DNA from 4 places in the Allobranchiibius sp. GilTou38 genome. Region 4 is predicted to be linked to each of the others. Evidence: predicted binding sites of a transcription regulator. Region 4 holds the regulator's gene; each other region holds the start of a gene.
What was found. Region 4 encodes LexA, which represses DNA repair genes until DNA is damaged. Its sites were predicted from a motif close to TCGAACANNTGTTCGA; they were not measured.
Positions count from the first base shown of each region.

Region 1: JOB34_RS06085 (DUF222 domain-containing protein) is a predicted target of LexA. The motif match lies at 3,898-3,913, and genes of this name have one in related genera.
Region 2: JOB34_RS15525 (alpha-ketoglutarate-dependent dioxygenase AlkB) is a predicted target of LexA. The motif match lies at 4,203-4,218, and genes of this name have one in related genera.
Region 3: JOB34_RS14975 (HNH endonuclease signature motif containing protein) is a predicted target of LexA. The motif match lies at 5,504-5,519, and genes of this name have one in related genera.

Region 1 covers NZ_JAGEKN010000006.1:196,715-204,087, forward strand. The annotation lists gene JOB34_RS06065 (N-acetyltransferase) at 1-442, shown strand, start outside; gene JOB34_RS06070 (quinone oxidoreductase) at 540-1,523, shown strand; gene JOB34_RS06075 (SGNH/GDSL hydrolase family protein) at 1,537-2,355, opposite strand; gene JOB34_RS06080 (acyltransferase) at 2,391-3,551, opposite strand; gene JOB34_RS06085 (DUF222 domain-containing protein) at 3,960-5,246, shown strand; gene JOB34_RS06090 (acetyl-CoA C-acetyltransferase) at 5,650-6,870, shown strand; gene JOB34_RS06095 (SDR family oxidoreductase) at 6,929-7,373, shown strand, end outside.
Region 2 covers NZ_JAGEKN010000012.1:141,608-148,980, forward strand. The annotation lists gene JOB34_RS15510 (NAD(P)/FAD-dependent oxidoreductase) at 1-1,197, shown strand, start outside; gene JOB34_RS15515 (HNH endonuclease signature motif containing protein) at 1,216-2,652, opposite strand; gene JOB34_RS15520 (CoA transferase) at 2,917-4,128, opposite strand; gene JOB34_RS15525 (alpha-ketoglutarate-dependent dioxygenase AlkB) at 4,229-4,876, shown strand; gene JOB34_RS15530 (cytochrome P450) at 4,887-6,146, opposite strand; gene JOB34_RS15535 (aminotransferase class III-fold pyridoxal phosphate-dependent enzyme) at 6,188-7,373, opposite strand, start outside.
Region 3 covers NZ_JAGEKN010000012.1:34,932-42,304, reverse strand. The annotation lists gene hisD (histidinol dehydrogenase) at 1-857, shown strand, start outside; gene JOB34_RS15005 (histidinol-phosphate transaminase) at 868-1,986, shown strand; gene hisB (imidazoleglycerol-phosphate dehydratase HisB) at 1,983-2,618, shown strand; gene JOB34_RS14995 (hypothetical protein) at 2,625-3,248, shown strand; gene hisH (imidazole glycerol phosphate synthase subunit HisH) at 3,245-3,880, shown strand; gene priA (bifunctional 1-(5-phosphoribosyl)-5-((5-phosphoribosylamino)methylideneamino)imidazole-4-carboxamide isomerase/phosphoribosylanthranilate isomerase PriA) at 3,917-4,666, shown strand; gene JOB34_RS14980 (SseB family protein) at 4,663-5,385, shown strand; gene JOB34_RS14975 (HNH endonuclease signature motif containing protein) at 5,685-6,986, shown strand; gene JOB34_RS14970 (1-acyl-sn-glycerol-3-phosphate acyltransferase) at 7,090-7,373, opposite strand, start outside.
Region 4 covers NZ_JAGEKN010000001.1:15,478-22,850, reverse strand. The annotation lists gene JOB34_RS00080 (vitamin B12-dependent ribonucleotide reductase) at 1-1,618, opposite strand, end outside; gene nrdR (transcriptional regulator NrdR) at 1,743-2,252, opposite strand; gene JOB34_RS00070 (hypothetical protein) at 2,594-3,031, opposite strand; gene lexA (transcriptional repressor LexA) at 3,338-4,066, shown strand; gene JOB34_RS00060 (NAD-dependent protein deacetylase) at 4,091-4,990, opposite strand; gene JOB34_RS00055 (LysR family transcriptional regulator) at 5,118-6,047, shown strand; gene JOB34_RS00050 (ComEC/Rec2 family competence protein) at 6,066-7,373, opposite strand, start outside.

The sequences.
Region 1 (7,373 bases), on a different contig from region 4:
TGCGATGGCTCTGCTCGGAGGTCATGGAGTCGTGCACTCGCTGGACCTCCTGATGGTCGCATCGGGCACCGGCCGCGACCTCGAGGAGACCGACGGCCTGCTCGTGCGGCGTCCGGATCTCGATGACCACCCTCGGGTGCGGTACGCGGCGGCATTCCGCACGGACGCGCGGGCGTTCGGTCTGACGGAGGGCGACGACGTCGTGGTCTCCCTGAGCACCGGTATCGGCGGTCTGCAGGAGATCGGGGTCGAGGTGGCACCGGGCGCACGGGGTCAGGGCCTCGGTGCAGAAGTCCTGCGCGCGGCCTCGGCGCTCATCCCGGAGGGACACCCGCTGATCGCTTCCGCGGCTCCCGGCAACGTGATCGCCGTACAGGCCCTGCTGGGCAGCGACTACGAACTCGTGGGCTCCCACCAGGTGGTGGTGCGCGACCTGCAGTGATCCAGAAATGGACCAGGTGCGGATATAGGCACAGCTGCTGGTCAGGCGCGGAGCGACTGGCCAAGGGCTTTGCACGCACCGCAATAGGGTGAGGGTCATGACGCGCGCTCTCTTCGTGACCGAGCATGGTGACCGTTCGGTGCTGGCGGTCCGTGGCCACGACGTGCCCGCGCCCGCACCCGACGAGGTGCAGGTGCGGGTCGTGGCGACGGGGGTGAACTTCATCGACGTCTACAAGCGGGAGGGCGTCTACCCCGGTCCGACCCCGTTCGTGGCGGGCGAGGAGGGTGCCGGCACCGTCGAGGCGGTCGGCGCCGAGGTGTCCGACATCCGCCCGGGCGCGCGCGTCGCGTGGGCCTCCGGGGCCGGCTCGGCTTCCGAGCTGGTCAACGTGCCCGCCGCCGCTGTCGTCCCCGTGCCCGACGGTGTCGACCTCCCGCAGGCCGCCGCAGCCATGCTCCAGGGAATGACCGCGCACTATCTGGTCGAGTCGACCTACCCGGTGCGCGAGGGGGACATCGCCCTGGTGCACGCGGCGGCCGGGGGAGTCGGACAGCTGCTCGTCCAGCTCATCGTGGCCAAGGGCGCCCAGGTGGTCGCGACGGCGGGCACCGCGGACAAGCTGGCCATCGCCTCGCGACTGGGTGCGCAGCACACCATCGGCTACCACGATTTCGACGGCAAGCCGGAGGAGCTGGCGGCCGCGGTGCGCGACGCAGCCGGCCGCGGGGTCGACGTCGTGTACGACGGTGTCGGTCAGGCCACCTTCGATGCGTCGTTGCGCTCACTGCGACCGCGCGGGCTGATGGCGCTCTTCGGCGCGGCCAGCGGACAGGTCCCGCCATTCGATCTGCAGCGGCTCAACCGACTCGGCTCCCTCTTCGTCACGCGCCCGACCCTGGCCTCCTACATCGCGACCCGCGAGGAGCTGCTGTGGCGTGCGGGGGCCGTGCTCAGTGCCGTGGAGCGCGGGTCGTTGCACGTCGACGTCAGCGCGAGCTACCCGCTCGACGAGGCCGGTGCGGCGTACGAGGCCCTGGAGGGCCGCGCCACCACCGGCAAGCTGCTGCTCACCCCGTAACCGGCCACGCCGCTCACCGCGAGGAGACCGTGCACCCGGGCTGAGGTGCGCCGCTCGCGGGGAAGGCGTTGGCCAGTGCCCGGGCGATGCCGAGCGACCGGGCGCGGTAGCCCGGTGTCGTGTAGTGGATGTCGTCGGTGCGGGTGTACCAGTCCGGTCGCACCTCGCTGGCCCAGTCGTAGACCCGCAGCTCGGGATAGCGCCCGCACGCCCCCAGCAGCGCGGAGTCCCAGGCGGCCATCTTCGGCTCGGCGTTCGGGCCGGTGCTCACGAGCGTGCGGGTGTCGACCCAGAGCACTTTCTGTTCGCCGATCCTGCGCATCACCATGTCGATCCGGCCGGCCGCGTCGGGCGTGCCTCCGACGGACATGTTCGCCGCGTCGTTGTTTCCCAGCGCGATGATCCAGCAACCCCGATACCCCTGCGCAACATAGCGGTTCACCACGTCCGCGCCGCTGGCCTGGCCCTTGTAGTGCTCCACGATCGCCCGCGCACCTGAGATCTCCGGGATGAACGCGCGGACGCCCACCGCCCGCAACCGCGCGTCCTCGCGGTCGGAGGGCTCGGGCAGGTAGTCGACCGAGACGACCCCCTCCGAGGTCGAGTCACTGATGTAGAGCACCGAGCTGCAGCTGGTCCTGAGCGGACCCGGATGGGTGGCCGGCGGCGTACTGGATCCCGGCGCGTGAGGCTGTCTGGAGGTGGGGGAGGAGACGGGCGGGGAGACCGGCGGGAAGGCCGTCGGTCCGAATGCCGTCACCGGGTCGGGGCGGCCGGCGTGCAACGCCGCCGGCAGGATGAGCGCGATCACGGCCACCGCCAGAAAGGTCACGACCCCGAGGACAGTGCGTCGACCACCGGCGCTCCTCACGAGCGCACCATGTCCCGCTCGACCGCGGTCAGTGCCGGCGCCGGGCGGGTCGCCGCGCGCGTGGCGAACGCGCCTCGGAAGCCCAGTCGGCGGATCGGATCCTCCACCAGCGTCCACGAGAGGGCTGCGAGGGCGACCGTGACCGCGACGTTCGCGAGCGACAATGCCCACCCGTGCCGGTCCGTGAGCCCCTGGGAGAAGACGATCACCGGGGTCTGCCACAGGTAGATGCCGTACGACCGCTCGCCCACCCAGCGCATCGGCGCACTCCCGAGGACGGCGCCGAGCATTCCGCCGTCCTGCACCGCGGCCATCAGCACGACGACTGTGGCGAGGGAGAGCAGCAGGAGTCCCCACGGGTAGAGGAAGGCGCTGAACTGATCGGTGTGCCAGACCAGTACACCGATCGCTGACAGTGCCCCGACTGCACTCACGTCGAGCGCGACCCGTCGGCTTCGTCGCCGGTCGCCGCGCCGGAGCGAGGGCAGCCAGAGCATCGCGGCCAGCGCGCCCACGAGCAATGCCCCGGCGCGGGTGTCGGTGCCCTCGTAGGCACGGGTCGCGCCCTCGACGCCCGGTGCGAACAACGTCCAGGAGAGCGCGAACGACCCTGCCGCGAGGAGGGCGGTGACGGCCGCGACCACCCGCACCCGTCCACGACATACGAAGAGCAGCAGGCCGAGCACCGGTGGCCACACCAAATAGAACTGCTCCTCGACACTGAGGGACCACAGGTGTTCGAGCGGATTGACCGCCTGAGTGTTCGCCGCGACGTACGCCTGGCCGATCGTGTTCCAGTTGGCGACGTAGAACACCGCGGCCAGCGCGTCTCGTACGCGGGTTGCGAAGGCCGCCGGGTCGAGGATCGCCGTACATGCGAGCACCACGACGAGCAGCACCACGAGCGCGGGCAGCAGCCGGCGTGCACGACGGATCCAGAACGTGCGCAACCGCAGGCTGCCCAGCCGCTCGAGCGAGCCGAGCAGGATCGAGGTGATGAGGAATCCGCTGAGCGTGAAGAAGATCCCGACGCCGAGGATCCCTCCACGAGCCCAGGGAAGCCCCAGGTGGGCGCAGATCACGAGGGCGACGGCGACGGTGCGGACACCGTCGAGCCCTGGTAGATAGGTCGCGTTGCGGTCAAGCGGTCGTGGCACGGTTCAAACCCCCGAGTCGGTTCCGGTAGCTGCACCCCCGAGGTGCAGCTGCCCCTCGTACGACGCCGCTCCGGAGGACCTCGTTGGGTCACGTTTCACCGACCCGGACCCGACGGCGCAGCTCAGCGCGGCCAGCGAACGGCGCCGTCCTTCGACGACCACACCTGCAGGTCGAGCTCAAGGCGGGTCGTGACGGTGCGGCCTTCTGGTGCCAACGCAAGGGTCCGACAGAAACGTGTGTACAACCATGACAATATCGCCGCTACGTCAGGGGGATGTGGATAACTTTTCCTCGAATCACCAGCAGGGCCAGGGACATTCGCCTGATTTACCCTTGTGCAATGTGTCGAACAGGCGTATGATGCACAGTAGATGGCAAGGGGTGCCGTCACCAGCGCAGGAGGGGCCATGGCGCAGTCGACGACCGACATTCATGGTCCGGCTGCGCCGGGCTCTGGTAGCCGGTTGTTGAGTCTGCTGAGGGAGTTCGCGTCGTCCTTGGACCATTGGCCTGATGCGCTCTACCAGCTGAGCGAGCCTGATCTGGGCGAGGTTGTCGGGACGATGCTGCAGGTCGCGTCTCGCACGGAGAACGTCGCTGCGCTGGCCACCGCGGACGCCCTGACTCGAGGGACGGTCGCGAATTCCGCCGCGACGGGTGCGCCGGCGTGGGTGGCCCGACAGGCGGCCGGGGTAGACCCAAGCGTCCTACGCCGCGTGGGCTCGGTGGGTGTCGAGTGCGCCGACCTCCGCAACCAGGTCGTCGCCGATGCCCTGGCTGACGGGTCGGCGAGTGTGCCGGTCGCGGCTGCCGCCTTGCGGGAGGTGCCGCGGATACTTCCTCAGCTGCCGACCGCGGACCGGGATGACCTTCTCGGGCGGTACCTGTCGTTGTCCGATCATGGGTGGCGGACGTTGCGGGAGTTGACCACCCGCATCTTGGGTCAGTACGCGCCGCTGCGGTTGGTGCGGGACGAGGGGCGTCAGCAGGAGTGCGAGTCGGTGGTCTGGGCCGACCTACCGTCCGGGCTGACCCGGTTCGTCGCCGAACTCTCGAGCGGGCATGCCGCGGTGGTCAAACATGCCCTGCGCGCCCTGTCCGCACCCGCGCCGGTGGAAGCCGGCGACCACGGGGCTCAGCGGGATACTCGCACCCCTGCCAAGCGGCGAGCGGACGCGCTGGTGCGACTCGTCGAGACCTCCGCCGGCGTGCTCGACGGCACCGTGCCACGGCCGGTCGGGGAGTTCGGGGGCACAGCGAAGATCCTGGTCACGATGGACTACAACACCCTGTACGAGGGGCTCCGGGACGCGGGCCGACTCCGCCAACACGGCTCGGGCGAAGACGGATTCGCCCCGACGTACCTACCGGGCATCGGACGCACCACCGACGGCGATCACCTCGACGCCGGCACTCTGCGCCGACTCGCGTGCGACGCCGACCTCTTCCCGCAGTCCTCGGCACCGACTCCGAACCACTGGACGTCGGCCGCGCCAAACGCCTCTTCACCGGCGGCCTACGCACCGCGATCATTCACCGGGATCAGCACTGCACCTTCCCCGGATGTGACCGACCACCGGACTGGTGCGATGCGAACCTCACCCCACGAAGTTCTCCGCTGCGCTCCGATACTTCGCGGGGACCCCGAGACCACCATGTGCGGCCCTCGTGGGCCGGCGGCGAGACAACACTGACCAACGCAGCCTTACTGTGCGCCCGGCACCACACCATCGTGCACCGCGACTTGCTCACTGCCACCATCACCACCGGCGTCACCTGGGACCTCACCCCCGGACTGATGCCCACCCGACCCGGCCAGAGACCTGCCGCATGAGCCTGACGGCGTTTACCGCCATTGACGGCGTTCGAACACCGTCAACGAACGAGAACACCGTCAGTGTCGCCTGCGCGCTCATACCCGGGTCGGCCGCGAACCGGCGGCGTGAGCACATGCACGAGCACCCACCACGTCGGCGCCCGGGACCTCGTTCGATCATGTCCCGGTGACCGCTAGGGTGAGCTGGCACACAGTAAGCAAGCGCTTAGTCAGCCGCCGGGGTCATCACAACGCCGTCGGCCCGAATGCGGGGAGCACCCATGCCCGAAGCTGTCATCGTCGCCACCGCCAGGTCGCCCATCGGCCGGGCGCGCAAGGGATCCCTGGTCGATATGCGCCCGGACGACCTCACCGTCCAGATGATCCAGGCGGCCCTCGACAAAGTCCCCGAGCTAGACCGTGGCGACATCGAGGACCTGATGCTCGGCTGCGGGCAGCCCGCCGGTGAGTCCGGATTCAACATGGCCCGCGTCGTGGCCACCCAACTCGGCCTGGACCACGTCGGCGGCACCACGGTGCAGCGCTACTGCTCCTCGAGCCTGCAGACGTCCCGGATGGCGATGCACGCGATCAAGGCGGGGGAGGGTGAGGTCTTCATCTCCGCCGGCGTGGAGACGGTGAGCCGCTACGACCGCGGCTCGGCGGACGGCTACCCCGACACCAGGAACCCCCAGTTCGACGACGCCCGCCGACGCACCGAGGTCGCCGCCGCCGGACAGATGCCTCCGTGGCACGACCCGCGCGAGGACGGCGAGCTGCCCGACATCTACATCCAGATGGGCCAGACCGCCGAGAACGTCGCGTCGTACAAGAACGTGACCCGCGGGGACCAGGACGAGTTCGGCGTACGCAGCCAGAACCTCGCCGAGGCGGCGCAGACGAACGGCTTCTGGGCGCAGGACATCACCCCCGTGACGCTGCCCGACGGCAGCACCGTGGAGAAGGACGACGGTCCGCGCGCGGGCGTCACCCTGGAGAAGGTCTCGCAGCTGCAGCCCGTCTTCCGCCCCGACGGCACCGTGACCGCCGGCAACTGCTGTCCGTTGAACGACGGCGCTGCCGCAGTGATCATCATGAGTGACACCAAGGCCAAGCAGCTGGGGCTGACCCCGCTGGCCCGGATCGTCTCCACCGGCCTGACCGCGCTGTCGCCCGAGATCATGGGCCTCGGCCCGGTCGAGGCGTCCCGCAGGGCGCTCGCCCACGCCGGCATGAGCATCAGTGACATCGACCTGGTCGAGATCAACGAGGCGTTCGCGGCGCAGGTCATCCCGTCCGCCCGCGACCTCGACATCCCGTGGGACAAGCTCAACGTCAACGGCGGCGCCATCGCCGTGGGTCACCCGTTCGGGATGACCGGTGCGCGCATCACCAGCACCCTGATCAACTCCCTGCGCTTCCATGACAAGCAGTTCGGTCTGGAGACCATGTGCGTCGGCGGTGGCCAGGGCATGGCCATGGTGCTCGAGCGTCTCAGCTGACCTCGTCCCGCTCGACCCGATAGAAGCCCCACATACATTGCACGACAAGGAGATACGAGTGAGCAGACTGTCCGGTAAGACCGCCCTGGTGACGGGTGCGAGCCGAGGTATCGGCCTCGGCATCGCCCGTCAGATCGTCGCCGAGGGTGGCCGCGTGGTCATCACGGCGCGCAAGCAGGAGGCCCTGGACGAGGCCGCCGCCGAGCTCGGCGGCCCCAACGTGGTCGTCGCGGTCGCCGGCAAGGCGGACGACGCGGCGCATCAGCAGGAGGCGATCGACACCGCCATCAACACCTTCGGTTCCCTCGACCTGCTGGTCAATAACGCCGGCATCAATCCGTCGTTCGGCCCGTTGGTCGAGGTCGACCTCGCAGCCGCCCGCAAGACCACCGAGGTGAACGCGATCGCGGTGCTCTCCTGGGTGCAGCTCGCCTACCGCTCCTGGATGCGCGAGCACGGCGGCTCGATCGTCAACGTCGCGTCGGTGGCCGGTGTGCGCCCGG
Region 2 (7,373 bases), on a different contig from region 4:
GAGGGCTGGGACCGCATGTACGCGCGTACCTCACATCTGGCGCAGGCCCTCTGGCCCACGGTCACCGGGCCGCTCCCCCGCCGCAGCGACGTGGCCGCGCTGGTCGGCGATCCCTCGATCACGCGGGACTTCCTGGAGCGACCGCTTGGTGAGGTCATCGAGTCGTCGGTGACCGACGACCTGGTCCGTGGGGTGGTGCTCACCGACGGGCTCATCTCGACCTACGCGTCGGCCCACGACGAGGACCTGCAGCAGAACATCTGCTTCCTCTACCACGTGATCGGCGGGGGCACCGGCGACTGGGACGTGCCCGTCGGCGGCATGGGCGCGGTGAGCGGGGCGCTCGAGGGGGCCGCGCGGCGTGGTGGCGCGGAGCTGCGCACCGATGCCGAGGTGCTGTCGGTGGGCGACGGCACCGTCGCCTGGCGCAGCGCCGCCGGGGACGAGTCGAGGGTCGTGGCCCGCCACGTGCTGTGGGCGGCCGCTCCGGCCGTGCTGGACCAGCTGATGGGCGCTGAGCCGGCCCAGCGGGCCGAGGGTGCCCAGGTGAAGGTCAACCTGCTGCTCTCGCGGCTGCCGCGGTTACGCGACGCCGCGGTGCCGTCCGCCGCCGCATTCGGCGGCACGTTCCACATCAACGAGACCTACACGCAGCTCGAATCCGCCTACCGCACTGCGCTCTCGGGCGCCCTCCCGCAACCGGTGCCCGCCGAGATCTACTGCCACTCGATCACCGATCCGAGCATCCTGTCGCCCGGTCTGCAGCAGTCGGGAGCACACACCCTGACCGTCTTCGCTCTGCAGACGCCCGACCGGTTGCTCGACGGGGCCGACCTCGACGCCGCACGCACGACGTACGAGCGGGCGGTGCTCGACTCGCTGTCCAGCGTGCTCGCCGAACCGATCGAGGACGTCGTGCTCACGACACCCGACGGGCGGCCCTGCATCGAGACGAAGACGACCCGCGACCTGCAGGACGCCCTGGCGATGCCCGGCGGCAACATCTTCCACGGGCCGCTGTCCTGGCCGTTCGCCGAGGACGACGAGCCGCTCGACGACGCGTCAGCACGGTGGGGCGTGCGGTCGGCGTACGACGGGGTGCTGCTCGCGGGTGCCGGATCGCGCCGCGGTGGCGGGGTCAGCGGGCTCGGCGGCTACCACGCGGCGGGTGCGGTGCTGGAGGCCCGCGCCGGATGAGCTGAGCGCTGCCGCACGTCATGCCACAGGCTGCTGGCCGGGTCGGGTGGGCATCAGGCCTGGCGTGAGATCCCAGGTGACACCGGATGCGGCGACGGTGGCGGTGAGCAGATCGCGGTGCACGATGGTGTGGTGGCGGGCGCACAGCAGGGCTGCGTTGCCGAGGTTCGTTTCGCCGCCGGCCCACCAGGGCCGCACATGATGGTCTCGGGGTCCCCGCGAAGTATCGGAGCGCAGCGGAGAACTTCGTGGGGTGAGGTTCGCGTCGCACCAGTCGGGTGGCCGGTCGCAGCCGGGGAAGGTGCAGTGCTGGTCGCGGTGGATGATCGCGGTCCGCAGGCCGCCGGTGAAGAGGCGTTTCGCGCGGCCGATGTCCAATGGTTCGGAGTCGGTGCCGAGGACTGCGGGGATGAGGTCGGCGTCGCACGCGAGCCTGCGCAGGGTGCCTGCGTCGAGGTGCTCGCCGTCGGTGGTGCGTCCGATGCCGGGAAGGTAGGTCGGTGCGGATCCGCTGTCTTCTGAAGTGTGCTGGCTGAGCCGGCCCGCGTCCCGGAGCCCTTGGTACAACGTCGCGTAGTCCATCGTGACGAGGATCTTGGCGGTGGCGCCGAACTCTCCGACCGGCCGCGGGGCGGTGCCGTCCAACACACCGGCTGCGGTGTCGACCAGGCGCACCAGGGCGTCCGCGCGTCGTTTGGCCGGGGTCCGGGTGTCACGCTCGGGTGCACCGGTGCCGTCCTCGGTTTCGACGGGCGCGGGCGCGGACAAGGCGCGCAGGGCGTGTTTGACCACCGCGGCGTGTGCGCCGGACAGTTCGGCGACGAACCGGGTCAGCCCGGAAGGCAGGTCGGCCCAGAACACCGATTCACAGTCCTGCTGACGTTCCTCGTCCCGCACGAGCCGTTCAGGGGCGTATTCACCCAGGATCCGGTTGCTGAGCTGCCGCAACGTGCGAGACCCGTGGTCGGACAACGACAGGTAGCGGCCGAGCAGGTCATCACGGTCCGCGGTCGGCAACTGAGGCAGGATCCGGGGCACCTCCCGCAGTGCCACGTCGGCGACCGGCACACTCGCCGCCCCGGTTGCCAACGCGTCAGCAACGACCTGGTTGCGGGGATCGGCGCAGTCCATCCCTACCCGCCCGACCCTACGGGCCACGGTCGGTTCCACACCCGCCGCCTGCCGGGCCACCCACGCAGGTGCACCGGTCGCGGTGGAGCTCGCGACCGTCCCACGGCCCAGCGCATCCGCGGTCGCCAACGCCGCGACGTTCTCCATCCGGCTGCCCATCCGCAGCATCGACCCGACCACCTCACCCAGAGCGGCCTCGTCCAGCTGCCACAGCGCGCCAGGCCACTCCTCCAACGCGGTGGTGAACTCCCCCAGCAGCGCCATCAACCGGGCGCCCGTGCCAGGCGCAGCAGGCCCATGGATGTCGGTCGTCGACTGCGCCATAGCCCCTCCTGCGCCGGTGACGGCACCCCTTGCCATCTATCCTGAATCATACGCCTGTTCGATACACGTGACAAGGGTAACGACGGTGAATGTTACTGCCGATATTGAGGATTGAACTATTGCCATCTGAGTCCCCCCGCTCTTTGGCGGTCGTGTCGAGGGTTGTCCACACACCGCCGCGACCAGGTTGAACGATGCCGACGATGCGCTAGACGAGCACCGGCAGGCCGGTGCGCACGACCGACCGCTCGTGCTTGTGGTCGCTCATGCGTCTTCTGCCTCGGTGCGTCGTGCCCGGTCACCGAGGATCTCCTCGTTGTGCTGCCCGAGGGTGGGCGTCGGTCGTGTCACGGCAGCCGGGGTGCGGCTGAAGCGGATCGGGATGCCGATGGAGCGGTAGCCGCCCTCCGTGGGGTGCTCGGCGACGTCGAGCAGGTGACCGTCGCGTACGTACTCCGACTCCGTGGCGTCCTCGATCTGCAGGACCGGCGCCATCGGGATGCTGTGCTCGGCGCACAGGGTCTCCCACTCGGCCGTCGTGCGTTCGCGGGCGATGCGCTCCAGCTCCGTGTAGAGGACGGACATGTCCTCGCGCACCTTCGCCCACGAGACGAAGCGCGGGTCCTCGTTGAGGTCGCCGTGCCCCGACGCGACGAAGAAGTCACGCACGTTCGTCTCGCTGTAGGGCAGGATGCACGCCCAGCCGTCCTTGGTCTCGACGGCCGCGTGACCCGTGCCGAGCGAGCGGTAGAAACCGGTCGGCCCGACCGGCGGCTCGAAGGTGTGGCCGCCCAGGTGCTCGACCAGGTTGAACGCGAGCATCGTGTCCGTCATCGGGATCTCGATGTGCTGACCGAGGCCGGTCGCCTGCTGGCTGATGACCGCCGCCAGCACCGAGTAGACGATGGTGAGGGCGCACACCTTGTCGGCCAGGATCGTCGGCACGTAGTTGGCGGTGCCGGTCGCGCGCAGCATCAGGTCGGTGAGACCGCTCGCGGCCTGGACGATCTCGTCGTACGCCGCACGGTCGGCCAGCGGGGAGTCCGAGCGGAAACCCTGGGCGCTGCAGTAGATCAGCGCGGGATAGCGCTCTTCGAGCGAGGCGTAGTCGAAGCCCAGGCGGGTCAGCGCGCCGGGACGCATGTTGGTGACGAGGACGTCGGTGTCCTCCAGCAGCCCGTGCAGGTCGGCCTTGCCCTCGTCGGTCTTGAGGTCGAGCACCACGCTGCGCTTGTTGCGGTTCACGTTGAGTGCCAATGCCCCCATCTGAGGGTGCCGACTCGGCACCGAGATGCGGGCCAAGTCGCCGTGCGGTGACTCCACCTTGATCACGTCGGCCCCGAGGTCACCGAGGATCTGACAGGCGTAGGGGCCCATCACGACGGTGGCCAGGTCGATCACACGCACGCCAGCAAGTGGCCCGGGGTGGGCGTCGGTCGGGGTGTTCGGACGGGTGAATTCAACGGCCTCGGGCATCTCTATAGCCTATCTATGTTCTTGCTCTGGAAACGATGCCGCCAAGCGTGATCCTGCACACCCCTGGCCCTGATTCGAACATACGTCTATCGTCGTGATCATGACCTTCACGCTCCAAGGATCACTGCTCGATCAGGTCGACGACGTCGGGCTGCGCACCCTCGATACCGGCGTCCGTCGTACGCCGCTCTCCCGCGGTGCCTGGATCGACGTGCGGCCCGGATGGCTGACCGGCGCCGACGAGCTGTTCGCCCGCCTGACCCTGGGCGGCGCGGCCGGGGTGGACTGGCGCAGCGAGCGGCGGGTGATGTGGGACAAGGAGGTCGCCACTCCGAGACTGCTGAGGTTCTACGGCGAGAGCGAGCCGTGGCCCGATCCGGTGCTGGCGCAAGCGCGTTCGATGCTCTCGGTGCACTACCGCGAAGAGCTGGGCGAACCGTTCACCACGGCCGGCATGTGCCTCTACCGCGACGGACGCGACTCGGTCACCTGGCACGGCGACCGCGAGGGTCGCGCGTCGAGCCAGGACACGATGGTCGCGATCGTCTCGATCGGCGCGCCGCGGGCACTGGTGCTGCGCCCGGTGGGAGGCGGGGCCGGGCGGACCGTGCGGCACGTGCTCGGCCACGGCGACCTGCTGGTGATGGGCGGCTCGTGCCAGCGCACCTGGGAGCACGCCGTGCCCAAGACGAGCACACCGGTCGGACCGCGCATCAGCATCCAGTTCCGCCCGCACGGCATCCGCTGAGGTCACGGGGTCAGCGCACGCGCATCGGCAGCACGGCCGGGCCGTGGATGACCAGCGAACGGCGATACCGCACCGGCCTGTCTGTGCGGCGTAGTTGCGGCAGGCGCCGGGCGAGGGCGCCGAAGACGACCTCCAGTTCTAGACGGGCCAGCGGCGCGCCCAGGCAGTAGTGGATGCCGCCGGAGAACGTCAGATGCTCGGCGGCGTTCGGCCGGGTGATGTCGAACCGGTCAGGCTGATCGAACACCGTCGGATCGCGGTTCGCTCCGCCGATCCGCAGCTGCACCAACTCCTCCCGTCCGATCGGCGTGCCACGGATGACGGTGTCGTCGAAGGAGACCCGCGACGTGCCCTGCACCGGCGCGTCGAAGCGCAGCACCTCCTCGACCGCCCCGGCCGCGAGCCCCGGGTCGGCGACCAGTCGCTCCCACTGGTCTCGGTGCTCCATGAAGGCGAGCACGCCGTTGCCGATCGCGTTGACGGTGGTCTCGAAACCTGCCAGGAGCAGCAGCGTGCACAGCGGCACCATCTCCTCAGGGGTGATGGCCTCGCCTTGCGCCGCCACCAGATGCGAGATGACGTCGTCGTGCGGTTCACGACGACGCAGCTCGAACAGGCGCGTGAAGACGTCTGTCAGCGCGCGGCTCGCCTGCATCAGTCGGGCGGCATGGCGCAGGGAAGTCACCCCGGACAGTGCCGTGCCGATGGCGGCGCCGTACGTCGCGAATCCGTCGGTCTCGGAGTCGGGGATGCCCATCATCCGGCTGATCACCGCGATGGGCAGTGGTGAGGCGAAGCCCGACACGAGGTCGAAACTCCCCTGCTCTTCGACGTCGTGCAGCAGGTCGTCGACCGTCTGCTCGATCAGGCCGCGGTAGCCCCGCATCTGGCGCGGACCGAACGCGGGAGCGACCAGCCGCCGCAACCGGGTGTGGTCGGGTGGGTTGTAGGTGAGGAAGGACAGGTCCCCCTCCTCGCCGCCGGGCCCGGACGCTTCGTGCTCGGCCCGGGGGCCGAAGCGGCGACTACGCAGGATCTCGTTGCAGACCGCGTGATCGACCGTGGTGGGGTGTCCGAACCTGTTGCTTACGAACGGGCCCCGCGCACGCACCACCTCGTAGTTGGGGTAGGGGTCGCGGAGTCGGTGACCGTAGGCGAGCTGCGACAGGGGTTCGCGCCGGACAAAGGCGTGGTAGGCGCGGGCTCCCTTGTCCGCGTAGAGGCTCGTCGCGAACCTCACGGTCTGCTTCAGCTGCGTCGCGTCGGCCATGCCCACCACCCTGCCTCGTCGTGCGACCTGCCCGCGCCCGCTCAGTCGTCGAGCGCGGCCCCGATCGCCTCGGCCATCTCCGTCACCTGGTCATCGGTCATGATCAACGCGGGCGAGATCTGGATGCCACCGGCACCGACCGGCCGGGTCGACACACCGCGCAGCCGCAGCGCCTTCGCCAAGGCCATCGCGCTGGGGGCATCCGCGAGCTGAACCGCGGCGAGCGCACCTGTCCCGCACCGCACTTCGGTCACCGCAGCATGCTGCGCCAGCGGTCTCAGCTGCTCGGCGAGCGTGTCCTGCAGCCGCAGCGCCTCGTCGAGCAGCCCCTCCTGCTCGATGATGTCGAGGTTGGCCAGAGCCACGGCCGCCGCGACGGCGTGGCCCGAGTAGGTGTAACCGTGCCGCAGCCACCGCCCTGCGTCGGTCTCGAAGAACGGCGCCGCCACCTTGGGCGCCACGAAGACCGCGCCCATCGGCACGTACCCCGAGGTGAGGCCCTTGGCGGTCGTCACGAAGTCCGGCTCGAGGCCGAAACGCGATGAGGCGAACCAGGATCCGCCGATCCGACCGAAGCCGGTGACCACCTCGTCAGCAACGAAGAGCACCTCGTACTCACCACAGATCTTGCGGACCGCGAGCAGATAGTCCTCCGGCGGCGGGTAGACCCCGCCCGCGCCCATCACCGGCTCGCAGAAGAACGCCGCGACGTTCTGCGGCCCGAGCCGCTCGATGGTGGCGCGCAGGTCCTCCGGGTCGTCCCAGGCGACATGCGCCTGGTCGGCGACCAGCTCGCCGTACCCGTCGTGGTTGCCCGGGATGCCGGCGAGCGACGTACCGGCGTAGTGCATGCCGTGGTAGGCCTTGTCACGCCCGACGAGGATGCGGCGGGTCGGTTCGCCGCGCTCGACCCAGTAGCGGCGGGCGATCTTGGCGGCGGTCTCGATCGAGTCGGACCCGCCCGAGGTGAAGAAGACCTTCGAGCCGGGCACCGGGGCGATCCCGGCCAGACGCTCGGCCAGCTGCACGGTGACGTCCGTGGTGAAGTCACCGAAGGTGGAGTACGCCGCGATGGTGCGCATCTGCTCGGCCGCGGCGTCGGCGAGTTCGCTGCGCCCGTGCCCGACGTTCGCGAACCACAGACCCGCCGTGGCGTCGAGGTAACGCTGGCCGTAGTCGTCGAAGACGTAGGCGCCCTCACCGCGGGTGATGACGAACTCGCCGTCG
Region 3 (7,373 bases), on a different contig from region 4:
GCCCGCCGCAGTCCACCAACACCGGTGTCTTCCACGGGTACCCGCACCCGACGATCCTGGCGGCGTGCGAGTTGCTCGGCGTCGACGAGGTCTACGCGGTCGGTGGGGCCCAGGCCGTGGCGATGTTCGCGTACGGCGCGTCGGACCAGGACGGCACCATGGTCTGCGAGCCGGTCACGCTGGTCACCGGCCCGGGCAACATCTACGTGGCAGCCGCAAAACGCCTGCTCAAGGGTCTGATCGGCATCGACGCCGAGGCCGGTCCCACCGAGATCGCGATCCTGGCCGACGACGCCGCCGACGCCGACCTGGTCGCCGCCGACATGATCAGCCAGGCCGAGCACGACGAGCTGGCGGCCGCCGTGCTCGTCACCGACAGCCCGGAACTGGCCGAGCAGGTGGAGCGGGCGCTCGACACCCGTGCGGGCGCGACTCGGCACGCCGTGCGCGTCAAAACCGCCCTCGGCGGGCGGCAGTCCGGGATCGTGCTGGTCGACTCGCTCGACGACGGCATCCGGGTCATCGACGCCTACGCGGCCGAGCACCTGGAGATCCAGACCCGTGACGCCGCGGCGGTGGCCGCGCGGATCCGCAACGCGGGGGCCATCTTCGTGGGCGCGTACGCCCCGGTCAGCCTGGGCGACTACTGCGCCGGCTCCAACCACGTCCTGCCGACCGGTGGCTGCGCCTGCCACAGCAGCGGGTTGTCGGTGCAGTCGTTCCTGCGCGGCATCCACGTCGTCGACTACTCCCGGGAGGCACTGCAGGAGGTCGCGGCGCAGGTGGTGACGCTGGCGAACGCCGAGGACCTGCCCGCGCACGGTGAGGCCGTCACCGCGCGCTTCCCGGACGCGTGAGCGCCTCGTCGTGACCGATTTTCAGGCGATGCTGCGCGCGGACCTGCGCGGCGGCAGCCCGTACGGCGCGCCGCAGCTCGACGTACCGGTCGCCGTCAACACCAACGAGTCCTCCCACCCGGTGCCGCACGACGTGGTGGAGGCGATCGCGGCCGCCGTCACTCGCGTCGCCCCCGGTCTCAACAGGTATCCAGATCGCGAATTCGTCGAGCTGCGGACGGCATTGGCCGGCTACCTGTCGGTGACCACCGGCTGCGAGATCGACCGTGAGCAGGTCTGGGCGGGCAACGGCTCGAACGAGGTGCTGCAGCATCTGGTGCAGGCGTTCGGCGGGCCGGGCCGTATCGCGCTGGGCTTCACCCCGTCGTACTCCATGCACCCCATCATCAGCCGTGGCGTCGGCACGACCTGGGTCGACGGACTGCGCGACGCCTCGCCGGACCGCTTCGACATCGACACCGACCTCGCGGTCGCCCAGGTGCGCGAGCACGACCCGCACGTGGTCTTCCTGTGCTCGCCCAACAACCCGACGGGCACCGCGCTGCGGCTGGAGACCGTGACCGCGGTGTACGACGCCGCACCGCGGGCCATCGTGGTGGTGGACGAGGCGTACGCCGAATTCGCCCGCCCGGGCACCCCCAGCGCACTCACGTCGCTGCCCGGCCGCGATCGGCTCGTGGTCACCCGCACCATGTCCAAGGCGTTCGCCTTCGCCGGCGTGCGGCTCGGCTACCTGGCGGCCGACCCCCAGCTGACCGAGCTGCTGCGGCTGGTCCGCCTGCCCTACCACATCTCGTCGGTGACGCAGGCGGTCGCGCTGGCGGCGCTGACGCACGCGCGCACGATGCTGTCGATGGTCGAGCAGATCAAGGCCTCGCGGGACGCGCTGGTGCAGGGCTGCACCCGGCTCGGCCTCGATCCCGTGCCCAGCGATGCCAATTTCGTCCTCGTGGGAGGATTCGCCGACGCGCGAGCCTCCTGGCAGCACCTGCTCGACCGTGGTGTGCTCGTGCGCGACGTCGGTCTGCCGCACCATCTGCGCATCACCGCGGGCACGATGCAGGAGACGCAGTCGGTGCTCGACGCGCTGGCACTCACGCTCGATCAGGACGGGAAGGGCACCGCATGACGGCGTACGACGAAGGCACGGTTGCACGCGCGGGACACCGCACGGCTCATGTCCAGCGCGCCACCAAGGAGAGCAGCGTCGACCTCTTCCTCGACCTCGACGGCACCGGCGAGGCGCAGGTCAGCACGGGCGTGCGGTTCTACGACCACATGCTCGAGAGCTTCGCCAAGCACAGCCTGATCGACCTGACCGTCGCCGCGACCGGTGACATCGACGTGGACGCGCACCACACGGTCGAGGACACCGCGATCGTGCTCGGCGACGCTCTGCGTGAGGCGCTGGGCGACAAGTCCGGCATCTCCCGCTTCGGCGACGCGATGGTGCCGTTGGACGAGGCGCTCGCGCAGGCCGTCGTCGATGTCGCGGGCCGCCCGTACGTCGTGCACGAGGGAGAGCCGGAGGGTCAGGTCTACGCGATCATCGGCGGCACGTACACCGGCGCGCTCACCCGCCACGTGCTGGAGTCCTTCGCCTTCCACGCCGGCATCGCCCTGCACGTGCGCGTGCTGTCCGGCCGCGACCCGCACCACATCGTCGAGGCCCAGTTCAAGGCGGTGGCGCGGGCGCTGCGAGCCGCGGTCGCGCGCGACCCGCGGGTGGTCGGCATCCCGAGCGCCAAGGGTGCGCTCTAACCCGCCATGACGGTCACGCGACCCGCGACCGGGGTGCTCTACCTGCACGGTGACCGCCAGCGTGTCGACACCTGGGTGCGCCGCGGGCAGGCCCCCTGTTTCGTCGTGCCGCTCTCGGGGTGGACCGCGGTCGTGCCCGCCGGCGCCGCACCCGCTCCCGCGCCGTACGACGCCGGGCACCTCGTCCTCGCCTCCCGCGGTGTGCCGTCCAACCTTCGCAGTGCGCTCGGGCTCTTCGACATCGACGGCCGCGCCGTGGTGACCGTGCATCCCGCGGGTTGGCGAGCCGTGCCCCGGTGGCTCGTCTGGGAGTCCGGCCGAGGCACCGCGCGGGTGCCGTCGCTGCCCGCCGCGTCGCCCATGGACCTCGTACGAGCCGCCGGTGTGGCGCCCGAGGTCGAGCGGGAGGTGCGCGCCGTCCTGGCCGAACGATCGGCCGCCGTGACCGACGTACTCGGCGACCTCGTCGAGCTGCTCGCGCTACCGGGCGAACGGCTGGTGTTCGGCCGAGGGGTCAAGAGCGCGGAGGGCTCGACGCTTGTCGAGCCCGAGGAGCGGTCGGTTCGCCAGTATGAGCGGCTAGTGCTGGAACGCATGGAGATTCGCGACACGGTCACCGGGTCGTCGTGAAGCAGGTCGTCGTCCTCGACTACGGCAGCGGCAATATCCGCTCGGTCGTGCGGATGCTCGAGCGGGTGGGTGCACAGGTGGAACTCACCGCCGATCCCGAGTCGGTACGCCGTGCGGACGGTCTCTACGTGCCGGGCGTGGGCAACTTCCACGCGTGCGTCGCGGGACTGCGTCAGGTGGGCGGCCCGGAACTGATCGGGGAGCGGCTCGCCGCGCGTCTCCCGGTGCTGGGGGTGTGCGTCGGTTTCCAGGTGCTCTTCGAGGGGTCGACGGAGCACTACGCCACCGACGGTCTCGACGGTATCGGTGTGTGGCCCGGCACGATCACCCGCCTGGAGGCTCCCGTCGTACCGCACATGGGATGGTCCCAGGTGCGGACAGCATCGGGTTCGGCGCTGTTCCGCGGCATCGAGGACGAATGGTTCTACTTCGTGCACTCCTACGCCGCATCTCAGCCTCCCGCCTCCGGCTTCGCGGGTCCCGATCGGGCGCCCCGTGTAAGCACCGCTGAGCACGGTGAGGTCTTCGTGGCAGCTGTGGAGGACGGCGCGCTCTGGGGCACCCAGTTCCACCCCGAGAAGTCCGGGGACGCCGGAGCGGCACTCATCGAGAACTGGCTCGCGTCGTTCTGACCGAGCCCGTGCAAGAACGAATCGAAAGGAATGACAGTGGTTTCCGAGCGAGGCACCAGTCCGCGGCTGGAGTTGCTGCCTGCGGTCGACGTCGTCGACGGCAGGGCCGTGCAGCTCGTGCAGGGAGTGGCCGGCTCGGGAGGGGAGTTCGGCGATCCGTGGCAGGCGGCGCTGGCGTGGCAGGAGCAGGGCGCCGAATGGTTGCACCTGGTCGACCTCGATGCCGCGTTCGGGCGGGGTGACAACCGCGAGTTGCTGGCCTCGATCGTCGGTCGCCTCGACATGAAGGTCGAACTGTCTGGCGGGATTCGTGACGAGGCGACACTGACTGCCGCATTGTCTAGTGGGTGCCGTCGGGTCAATCTCGGCACAGCTGCGCTGGAGAATCCGGAATGGACTGCGAAAGCCATTGCCGAGCATGGCGATCGGATCGCGGTCGGGCTCGACGTTCGCGGCACGACGCTGGCGGCTCGCGGGTGGACCCGCGAGGGTGGTGACCTCTGGGAGACGCTGGCGAGACTCGACTCCGAGGGGTGCGCTCGGTATGTCGTGACCGATGTCGCCAAGGACGGGATGCTGCAGGGGCCGAACGTGCCTCTGCTGCACGACGTCTGTGCGCGGACCGACCGCCCGGTCGTCGCGTCCGGCGGGGTGTCGACCGTCGCCGACATCGAAGCTCTCCGGGCCCTGGTGCCCGACGGTGTTGAGGGCGCGATCGTCGGATCCGCGCTCTACCGAGGGGCTTTCACGCTCGGTCAGGCGCTCGACGCGGCGGGGCGGCCGTGAGCGACCACCACGACTCCGCCGATCAGCCGTGGGAGGGCAGGCAGCTTCCTGCGACCGGCTTCGAGCAGGACACCGGCCAGGCCGACGCGGCGCTGATGGCCGCCATCGATGCCGACGACACGACGTTCATGTCGGCACTGTCGGCAGCCCGGTTGTTGGTGCCGATCGTCGCGACGGCGGACGACACGGAGGACACCGACGGCGGGCTCACCGTCGAGAAGTCGACGCAGATGGCCGTCGTGACGCTGACGGCCCCGGACGGCGAACGGGCGCTGCCGGTGTTCTCCGGGGTGCAGGCACTGCACGCCTGGAATGCCGACGCACGGCCCCGTCCGGTCCCGTCCGCGCAAGCCGCCCAGGCAGCGGTGGCCGAAGGGTGCGATGTCCTGGTGCTCGACCTCGGCTCGGAGCACCTGCGCATCGTGCGCCCCAGCATGGTGTGGGCATTAGCCACTCAGCGTGCGTGGCTCCCGGCGTACGCCGACCCGTTCGTCCGCGATGCCATCGCCCGCGCCTCCCGGGATGAGCCGGCGGTGGTGTCGGCCGACTGCGAGAGCGATGACGACGGTCAGCTGCGGGTGGTGCTGAGGCTGATTCCCGGCCTCGCTTCCGGTGAGGTGCAGGGGCTGTGCGCGCGGATCGGTGAGCAGATCGCGACCGATGGCGAGACCCGCGCGCGCATCGACGCGCTCTCGTTCCGGGTGCTGACCGCGAGCTGACCAGCAGACCCATCCCCAGTGTGGATAGCGCCGGGATCCGTCGGGGGATGTGGATAACTTCTGGGCGAATCATGTTGAGAAATATGAGTATTCGTCTCACTAGCCCTTGCGTCTAACTTCGAACGCGAGTACGATAAGACGTATACCGCAGGCTCGCCAGACAACCGGGGAGGGGGTGGGCGCGGATGAGTATTGAGGGGATCTCCCGGGTGCCTGATGCACCGCTTTGTGCTGCTCCAGCGGTGGCGCCGGCCGGGCCGGGTGCTGCGGCTGGGTTGCTGGCTCGGTTGGCGGAGTTGGTGACGGATCTGCAGGGGTGGCCCGGCGCGTTGTCCCAACTCAGCGAGGCGGAGTTGGGTGGGTTCGTTGCGACGATGGTGGGGTTGGGCTCCCGGGCGGAGTCGCTGGCGGCGGTCGCTACGACCGAGGCGGTCACCCGCGGGGTCGTGGCCAGCTCCACCGCGACCGACGCGGGCGGCTGGGTCGGTGCGTGTGTCGCCGAGAGCGAAGGTGCCGCGGAGCCGGCCGTCGCCCGCCGCATCGGGGTGGTCGCCACCGGGTGCGCCGACCCGCGCAACCGGGTCGTCGCCGATGCGTTGGCCGCCGGTGTCGTCACGGTGCACTGCGCGCGGGTGGCGTTGCGGGAGGTGCCGAAGGTGTTGCCGGTGATGCCCGGCGCGGACCGGGAGGAGGTGCTGTGCTGGTATTTGGCGTTGTCGCACACCGGGACCCGCACGTTGCGGGACCTGTCGGCGCGGATCATCGGCCGGTTCGCCCCCGAGGTGTTGGTCGCGCAGGAAGAGCACCAGCAGGCCTGCGAGTCCCTGACCTGGGCCGATCTGCCCAACGGGCTGACCCGGCCGACCGCGGACCTGTCTACCGGTCACGCCGCGGTCATCAAACATGCCATCCAGGCCCTCGCCGCACCCGCACCCTGCGCGACCGAGTCCGACTCGCCGGTGGCCGAGCGCGACGCTTGCACGCCCGGCAAGCGGCGCGCCGACGCGCTGATGGAACTGGCAGACACCGCGGCCCGCCTGTTGGACGGGGACCGCTCCCACCACAGCGGCACCGTCGGCGGATCGGCCAAGATCGTGATCACCCTGGACCACCAGACCCTCATCGACCAGCTGCACGCGGCGGGGAAACTCGAATCCGGCAGCGGTGATGATCCACCCCGTCACCTACCCGGGATCGGGCGCAGCATCAACGGCGACCTGCTCGACGCGGGCACCCTGCGACGGCTCGCCTGCGACGCCGACCTCATCCCCGCCGTCCTGGGCACCGAGTCCGAACCACTCGATGTCGGCCGCACCAAACGCCTGTTCACCGGCGGCCTGCGCACCGCGATCATCCACCGCGACCGAGGTTGCACCTTCCCCGGCTGCGACCGACCACCCGACTGGTGCGACGCCCACCACATCACCCCCTGGTGGGCCGGCGGCGAAACCACCCTGACCAACGCCGCACTGCTCTGCTCACGCCACCACACCATCGTCCACCGCGACCTGCTCACCGCCACCGTCACCACCACCGGCGTCACCTGGGACCCCACCCCCGGACTCATGCCCCAGCGACCCGGCACCGGACACGCGGCATGACCCTGACGGCGTTCACGCTCGTTGACGGCGTTCGAAGACCGTCAACCGACGCGAACGCCGTCAGGGCGGGTTCCGACAGGAGCGGAGGGGAAGAACGACGGCCTCAGCCGACCGTCTCGTTCTCGGGCGGTGTCCAGTCGTCGATCGCGGCCCACTCATCGCGCAACCATCCGACCAGATCGTCCGGTCTCACCCTCGTGCGTCGCAGGGAGACGTCGACGCGGTGGGTGAGAGGCACGGCAGCCCAGATCGCGGCGATCGAGGACAGTCGCTCGACGCCGCGGTGGGCGCCGACCAGCACCTGCGGGTCCGGCACCGCGGCCAGGATGGTGCGCATCGCGCCGGTGTGCGGGTCCAGCACGGTCGGGTGCGACTCCATCCAATCGA
Region 4 (7,373 bases):
CCTGCGCGTTGCGGTAGCCGTGAGCCGCGCCGAGCTCGACGACCTGCTTCCAGGCCTTGCTGGCGTAGCGGTGGATCTCACCGTCCATCGTGTCCAGCGGACGCAGCTCGTCGTTGGCGCTGCGGTGCTTGCGCATCACCTTCTGGTGCGCGTCCGCGTTGCGGGCGTAGCCCGCGTACGGACCGACGACCTCGGCCAACTCGGCCGAGCGCTTGTACGCCGCGCCGGTCAGCAGGGAGGTGATCGCGCCGGCCAGGCTGCGGCCGCCCTCGGACTCGTAGCCGTGGCCGGTCGCCATCAGCAGCGCACCGAGGTTGGCGTAGCCGATGCCGAGCTGGCGGTAGTTGCGCGTGGTCTCGCCGATGGCCTCGGTCGGGAAGTCGGCGAAGCAGATCGAGATGTCCATCGCGGTGATGACCAGCTCGACGACCTTCTGGAACGTCGCGGTGTCGAAGGTGTCGTCGTCCCGCAGGAACTTCAACAGGTTGAGCGACGCCAGGTTGCACGAGGAGTTGTCCAGCGACATGTACTCCGAGCACGGGTTGGACGCGGTGATCCGGCCGCTCTCGGGGGTGGTGTGCCAGTCGTTGATCGTGTCGTCGTACTGGATGCCGGGGTCGGCGCACTCCCACGCCGCCTTGTTGAGCTTGGCGAACAGCTCACGGGCGTCGACGGACTCGATGACCTCACCGGTGCCGCGGGCGGTCAGCCCGAACTCCGTGCCGGCCTCGACCGCGCGCATGAACTTGTCGCTCACCCGCACCGAGTTGTTGGCGTTCTGGTACTGCACCGAGGTGATGTCACGGCCGCCGAGGTCCATGTCGAAGCCGGCGTCGCGCAGCGCGCGGATCTTGTCCTCCTCGCGCGCCTTGGTCTCGATGAACTCCTCGATGTCGGGGTGGTCCACGTCGAGCACGACCATCTTGGCCGCACGGCGGGTGGCCCCACCGGACTTGATGGTGCCCGCGGACGCGTCGGCGCCGCGCATGAAGGAGACCGGACCGCTGGCGGTGCCGCCGCTGGACAGCAACTCCTTGGAGGAGCGGATCCGCGAGAGGTTGAGGCCGGCGCCCGAACCGCCCTTGAAGATGAACCCCTCCTCCTTGTACCAGTTGAGGATCGAGTCCATCGAGTCGTCGACCGACAGGATGAAGCACGCCGAGACCTGCTGCGGGCTCTTGGTGCCCACGTTGAACCACACCGGGGAGTTGAAGCTGAACACCTGGTGCAGCAGCGCCCAGGTCAGTTCGTGCTCGAAGATCTCCGCGTCCTCGTCGCTCGCGAAGTAGCCGCTGTCGCGCCCGCCCTTGACGTAGGTCAGGACGACACGGTCGATCAGCTGCTTGAGGCTGGTCTCACGCACCGCGGTGCCGAGCGCCCCGCGGAAGTACTTGGTCGTCACGATGGTGGAGGCGTTGAGAGACCAGAAGTCCGGGAAGAGGACACCGCGCTGCTCGAAGATCGTCGCGCCGGTCTTCCAGTTCTGCTGCACGACGTCGCGCTGCTCCCAGGTCACCTCGTCGTACGGGTGGACGCCGGGCGTGGTGAAGATGCGCTCGATGTGCACCCCACGGTCTGCGCGGGCGGCGTCGGCGCGGGCGCCGGTGGTCTCGGTCATGCTGTTCCTCCGTGTGACGTGGTGAGCTGGGCTGCTGATGCGGGTGGTGCTGGTGATGCTGTGGGGCCTTGCGGTACGCGCACGGGTTACTGCTGCAGCACCCGGCGCATGGGATGACCGGGTATCAGTGATCCTCCCCGCCACCACTGACAACGGGGTCGTCGGCGGCGTACGAGGGGCCGAGCACCTGACGCTCGGCGCGAAGCAGCGCGATCGCCGCCTCGAAGTCGCCCAGGTCGTCGAAGGCCTGGTAGACGGAGGCGAATCGCAGGTAGGCGACCTCGTCGAGGGCACGCAACGGGCCGAGGATCGCCAGACCGACGTCGTGGGCGTCGATCTCGGCCAGTCCCTGCATCCGGATGGTCTCCTCCACCTGCTGGGACAGCAGCGCCAGGTCGTCCTCGGAGACCGGGCGGCCCTGGCACGCCTTGCGCACCCCGACGAGCACCTTCTGGCGGCTGAACGGCTCGCTGGCGCCGGACCGCTTCACGACGGTCAGGCTCGTGGTCTCCATGGTGGAGAAGCGCTTGCCGCAGCTGGGGCACTGGCGGCGCCGTTTGATGCAGGTGCCGTCCTCGCTCGAGCGGGAGTCGACGACGCGACTGTCCTCGTGCCGGCAGAACGGGCAGTGCATGCGGTCTCCCTCACCCTCGACGATCGGCTCACACCGATCTCTCGCCGTCCACGCCGTAGCCCCGCCGAACGAGCCGCCCACCTGTGGGTAACTCGTGGACAACCGGGGGATATCCGCGCTGTGCCTTGGGATAACCCGGGTCGACCTGGGGACTACATGTGGACGACTTACATCGATGTAACTACTAGATGTAGGGATCGTATTCCGGTGGAGGGGGTGATGCAACCTTTAGAGACTGCCCGGTTTGCGCGGGGTCGTTCGTGCTGGTCAGAGGGCCGCCGAGGGCGAGACGGAGGCGGTGTCGGCCCTGCTACGGGGCGCCAGAAGGCGCGCGGCCGGACTCAGCGAGGCAGGCGCAGTTGCTCGCCGGCGAACACCTGCAGGGTGTTCAGTCGATTGGCGGCCTGCACCCGCTGCACCGCATTGCCGATCGGCAGCTGGGGGTAGGCGTGGTGGGCGACCGAGGACAGGGTCTGGCCCGACTGGACGACCACGGTGTCGTAGCGCTGCGCGGACCCGCCGCCCACTGCGGCACGGGCTCCCGCCACTCCCCCGACGAGACATAGGAGGAGAGCGCACAGCGTGATCAGCAGGCGACCGCGACGAGTGATGTGCATCGTCGGCGCAGGTGCATCCACGAGCACGGGCAGATCAGGGACCGCGCGCAGGTGGCCGCGACGGATGGACGCGGGCGCCGTACGTCGCGATGCGCCGGGACGACCCGGCAGGGCAGGGGTGGCGGGAGTGACCCAGCTGGGAACAGCGGTGACGGCACTCATGAGATCCTCCGATAACTCGTCGATCGTACGTGTGTGCGATCGATCATCTGTCTGATGTCTAGCACGCGCGTTCGAGAAAATCCAGACACGCCCCGAACAGATGTTTGGAAAGTGTGTCCGACTCTCGTAATCTCGTGCTCACCTGCAGAACTGAAACACCGACCACCGACAGCCCCTGCTCATCAGCTGTGAATCCGCGGAACGACGCCGAATACGGCGACTCATCGGCCCCGGGGGCGCAGCCGCACGGACACCTGGGGCGGGCGGTGACAGCACGATCCACTCGGAGAGGGACGGACGAAGACCATGGCCAAGGTGCACCAGATGCCCGAGCGCGACGACGACGGTTTGACCACCCGACAGCGGCGCGTGCTGGAGGTCATCCGCAACTCCGTGGACCGGCGCGGTTACCCGCCGAGCCTGCGGGAGATCGGCGAGGCCGTCGGCCTGACCAGCCCCAGCTCCGTCGCTCACCAGCTGTCGATGCTCGAGCGCAAGGGCTACCTGCGCCGCGACCCTAACCGGCCGCGCGCCATCGAGGTCATCTCACCGGACCAGGACAAGGACCAGCGCGGCTACCGGGGCGGGTCCAGCGTCACCAACGCGCCGGACGGTGACCTGAGCGTCGAGGACGAGACCGGCATCGGCGACCGGCGACCCAGTGCGTCGTACGTCCCGGTCGTCGGACGGATCGCCGCGGGCGGTCCGATCCTGGCCGACGAGGTCGTCGAGGACGTCTTCCCGCTGCCCAAGCAGATCGTCGGCGAGGGCGACCTCTTCCTGCTGAAGGTCGTCGGAGACTCGATGATCGACGCCGCGATCTGCGACGGCGACTGGGTCGTGGTGCGTCAGCAACCGACCGCGACCAACGGCGACATCGTCGCGGCGATGCTCGACAACGAGGCGACCGTCAAGACCTTCAAGCGCACCGGGGGCAAGGTCTGGCTGATGCCGCACAACACGGCGTACGACCCGATCGACGGCGACGACGCCGTGGTGCTGGGCAAGGTCACGGCGGTGCTGCGCAGGGTCTGAGCGACCCCGGGCGCCCGGCGCTCCTCAGGCGCGCTGGGCGCCCGGTGCGCCCACGGCCGGCGCTCCCAGTCGGTCCGCCAGCGCCGTCAGGGTGCTGCCCAGCGGCGCCTCGATCTTCAGGTCGGTCTCGCCGTCCCCGCGGGTCCATCCGTCGTTGATCACGATCACGGGCACGCCGATGCGGGCGGCGCGGCGCACGAACCGGTAACCGGACATCACCGCGAGCGACGACCCCAGGACCAGCAGCGCCGACGCCTCCTCGACGAGGCCGAAGCACTGCTCCACCAACGGTTTCGGCACTGATTCGCCGAACATCACGACGTCCGGTTTCAGCAGGTCCGAACCGCACACCGGACAGTCGGCCGTGACGAACGCGCGCACGATCGCCTCGGGCAGCGCGACGTCGCCGTCGGGCCGGACCGCGCCTCCGATCGCGCGGTCGAATCCGGGGTTGGCGTCGCGCAACCAGTCGTCCATGTCATCGCGGCGATGCGTGCTCGAGCAGGCCATGCAGACCACCCGCTCCAGGTTGCCGTGCAGCTCGAGCACCTCGCTCGCGCCGGCCGCCTGATGTAGCCCATCGACGTTCTGGGTGATGACGCTCGTCAGGGTGCCGGCGGCGAGCAGCCTGGCGACCGCGCGGTGGCCGTCATTCGGTCGGGCAGCCGCAAAGCGTGGCCACCCGACGTAGGAACGTGCCCAATACCGCTGCCGCGCTTCATGACTGGCGCGTAGCTCGGACACTGTCATCGGCTGCACCCGACGTACGCCGCGGGCGTCACGGTAACTCGGCAGACCCGATTCGGTGGACAGGCCGGCTCCGGTCAGGGCGACCAGCCCGCCATCCGCCAGGTAGCTCGCCAGTCCGTCCCACTGATCCGGGCGCACTCCCTCGGGCACCGGGGAGACCGCGGACTCGAGCACGTCATCAGTGTCGCACCGGCCCCGTGGCCCCGTGGGTGCGCGGGTGGCCACTGCGACGCAGGGCTGGTGCAGAACGAAAGCACGAAGATGGGTTCCGATGGATAACCTTCCATTATATGATCGGCGCATGATCGACGCTGCGGGCCTACGGGTCATCCGGGCCATCGCCGACGAGGGCAGCTTCACCGCTGCGGCCACCTCTTTGGGCTACTCCCAGCCGGCCATCTCCCAGATGGTGCGCCGTCTGGAGGACCGGATCGGCACCGTCCTGGTGGAGCGCCTGGGCCGCAGCGTGCGGCTGACCGAAGCCGGCGCGGTGCTGGCCCGTCACGCGGGCCCCGTGCTCAGCGCCCTCGAGGCCGCCGAATCAGAGGTCGCCGCGATCGCCGGGTTGCGCGCCGGCCGCGTCCGTCTGATGGCCTTCCCCTCCTCCTCCTCGACACTCGTCCCGCACGCGCTCGCGATGGTGCGAAAGGCCTACCCCGACGTCGAGGTGACCTTCACTGAGGCCGAGCCCCCCGAGTCGCTGGCCGCACTGCGGGCCGGCGAGTGCGACATCGCCGTCGCGTTCGCCTACGACGGTGCGCCGCTGGCCCGCGGCGAGGACGACATCGAGGCGTTCCAGTCCCGCAAGCTACTCGACGACGAGGTGCGCCTGGTGGTGCCGTCGGATCACCGGCTCGCCGGCGCCGCGTCGGTGCGGATGACCGACATGGTCGACGAGCAGTGGATCGCGGGATGCCCGCGATGCCGCGGACACCTGCTCTCCCTGGCCGAGCGCGCCGGATTCAGCCCGTCGGTCTCGTTCGAGACCGAGGACTACGTGGCGGTGCTCGGTTTCGTCGCCGCGGGCCTGGGGGTCGCCCTCGTGCCCGACCTGATCCTGCACTCGGCGCACAACGACGGCGTGACGATCCTGCCGATCAAGCCGACCCCCCGCCGGACCGTCTACGCCGTCACCACCCCCGACCTCACGCGCGTGCCCGCCGTCGCCGCGACCCTGGAGGCGCTGTGCGCGGCGTCCACCTCGGTGCGGTCGGCGGCACCGGTCGCCTGAGACTCCCCCACCCGCCCGTCAGGGCCTGTCGACGGTGACCCGCCCGTCGCGCACAGCCACGACCACGTCCCCTCCGCGGTCGGTGCGGTAGGTCGCTCCGGGCAGGCTCTTCAACAACGACAGCGTCGAGGGCGTCGGCAGTCCGTAGTCGTTGTGAGCACCGACGCTGATGATCGAGATCGGTGCGTGCACGAAGCGCACCAGGTCTGCGGACTGGTTGGCCGAGCCGTGGTGGGCCACCTTGAGCACGTCGAAGGGCGGCCCCGTCGGCTGATGACTCAGCTCGCCGTACACGGCAGCGCCCGCCTCACGCTCGATGTCACCGGTCAAAAGGATCCGCAGGCCGTGGGTACGCACGTCGAGGGTGATGCTCGCGTTGTTCTGGATCGAGCCGGCGTCGATCTCGCGGCTCGGCCACAGCACGACGGCGTACACCCCGGGCCAGTTCACGGTGTCTCCCGTGACCAGGGTGCGCACCGGAATGTGTCTCGCGGCGGCGAGCCGGTGCACCAGCGGGGCGTTGCTGGCCGCCTCCCGGGTACCGGGCGCGCTCGTCGCGACCACCGGCGTCACGAAGATCTCCCCGACGGATCGCCCCCGCAGAGCACCGGTCAGACCGCCGACGTGGTCGAGGTGGAAGTGAGTGAGCACGATCGCGTCGATACGGGTGACGCCGGCGCGCTGCAGGCAGACGTCGATGTGCTGCGGGTCGGGCCCGGTGTCGACGACGACGCCGTGCCCCGGTGTCGTGGCGAGCACCCCGCCGTCGCCCTGCCCGACGTCGCAGGAGATCCACACCCACCCCTGCGGCGGCCAGCCGAGATGCGGCAGCGGCCACGCCGCGGCCGTCAACGCCAGCGCGCAGCCGGCGGCCAGCGCCGGATGGGTACGAGCACGCCGCCATAACCCGACGCCGCCCCAGATCGCGAGCACGGTGAGCGCGCCGAGCAGGAGCGCACCGCCCAGCCCGCTCGGCCACGGCAGGACGCCGCCCGGCACCCGGGCGCCGACGTGGGCCACCCAGGCGATACCCCAGGCCGGGACGGCCGCGCACCAGGCCGGGACTGCGGCGACTGCCGGACCGAGCGGGCTCGCCAGCACGGTGACGACGCCGGCCAGGGTGGCCGGCTCGACGAAGACCGCAGCGAGCAGATTGGCGGGCACCCCGACCAGACTCACCGACGACTGCAGCAGCACGATCACGGGGGCGCACGCCGCTTGCGCCGCCAGCGGGATCGCGATCGCGTCGGCGACCGGTCGCAACCTGAGGGGCAGTCGCGCCGCCATCGCGTCACTCCACGGCCGGGCGAAGACCAGCAGACCCAG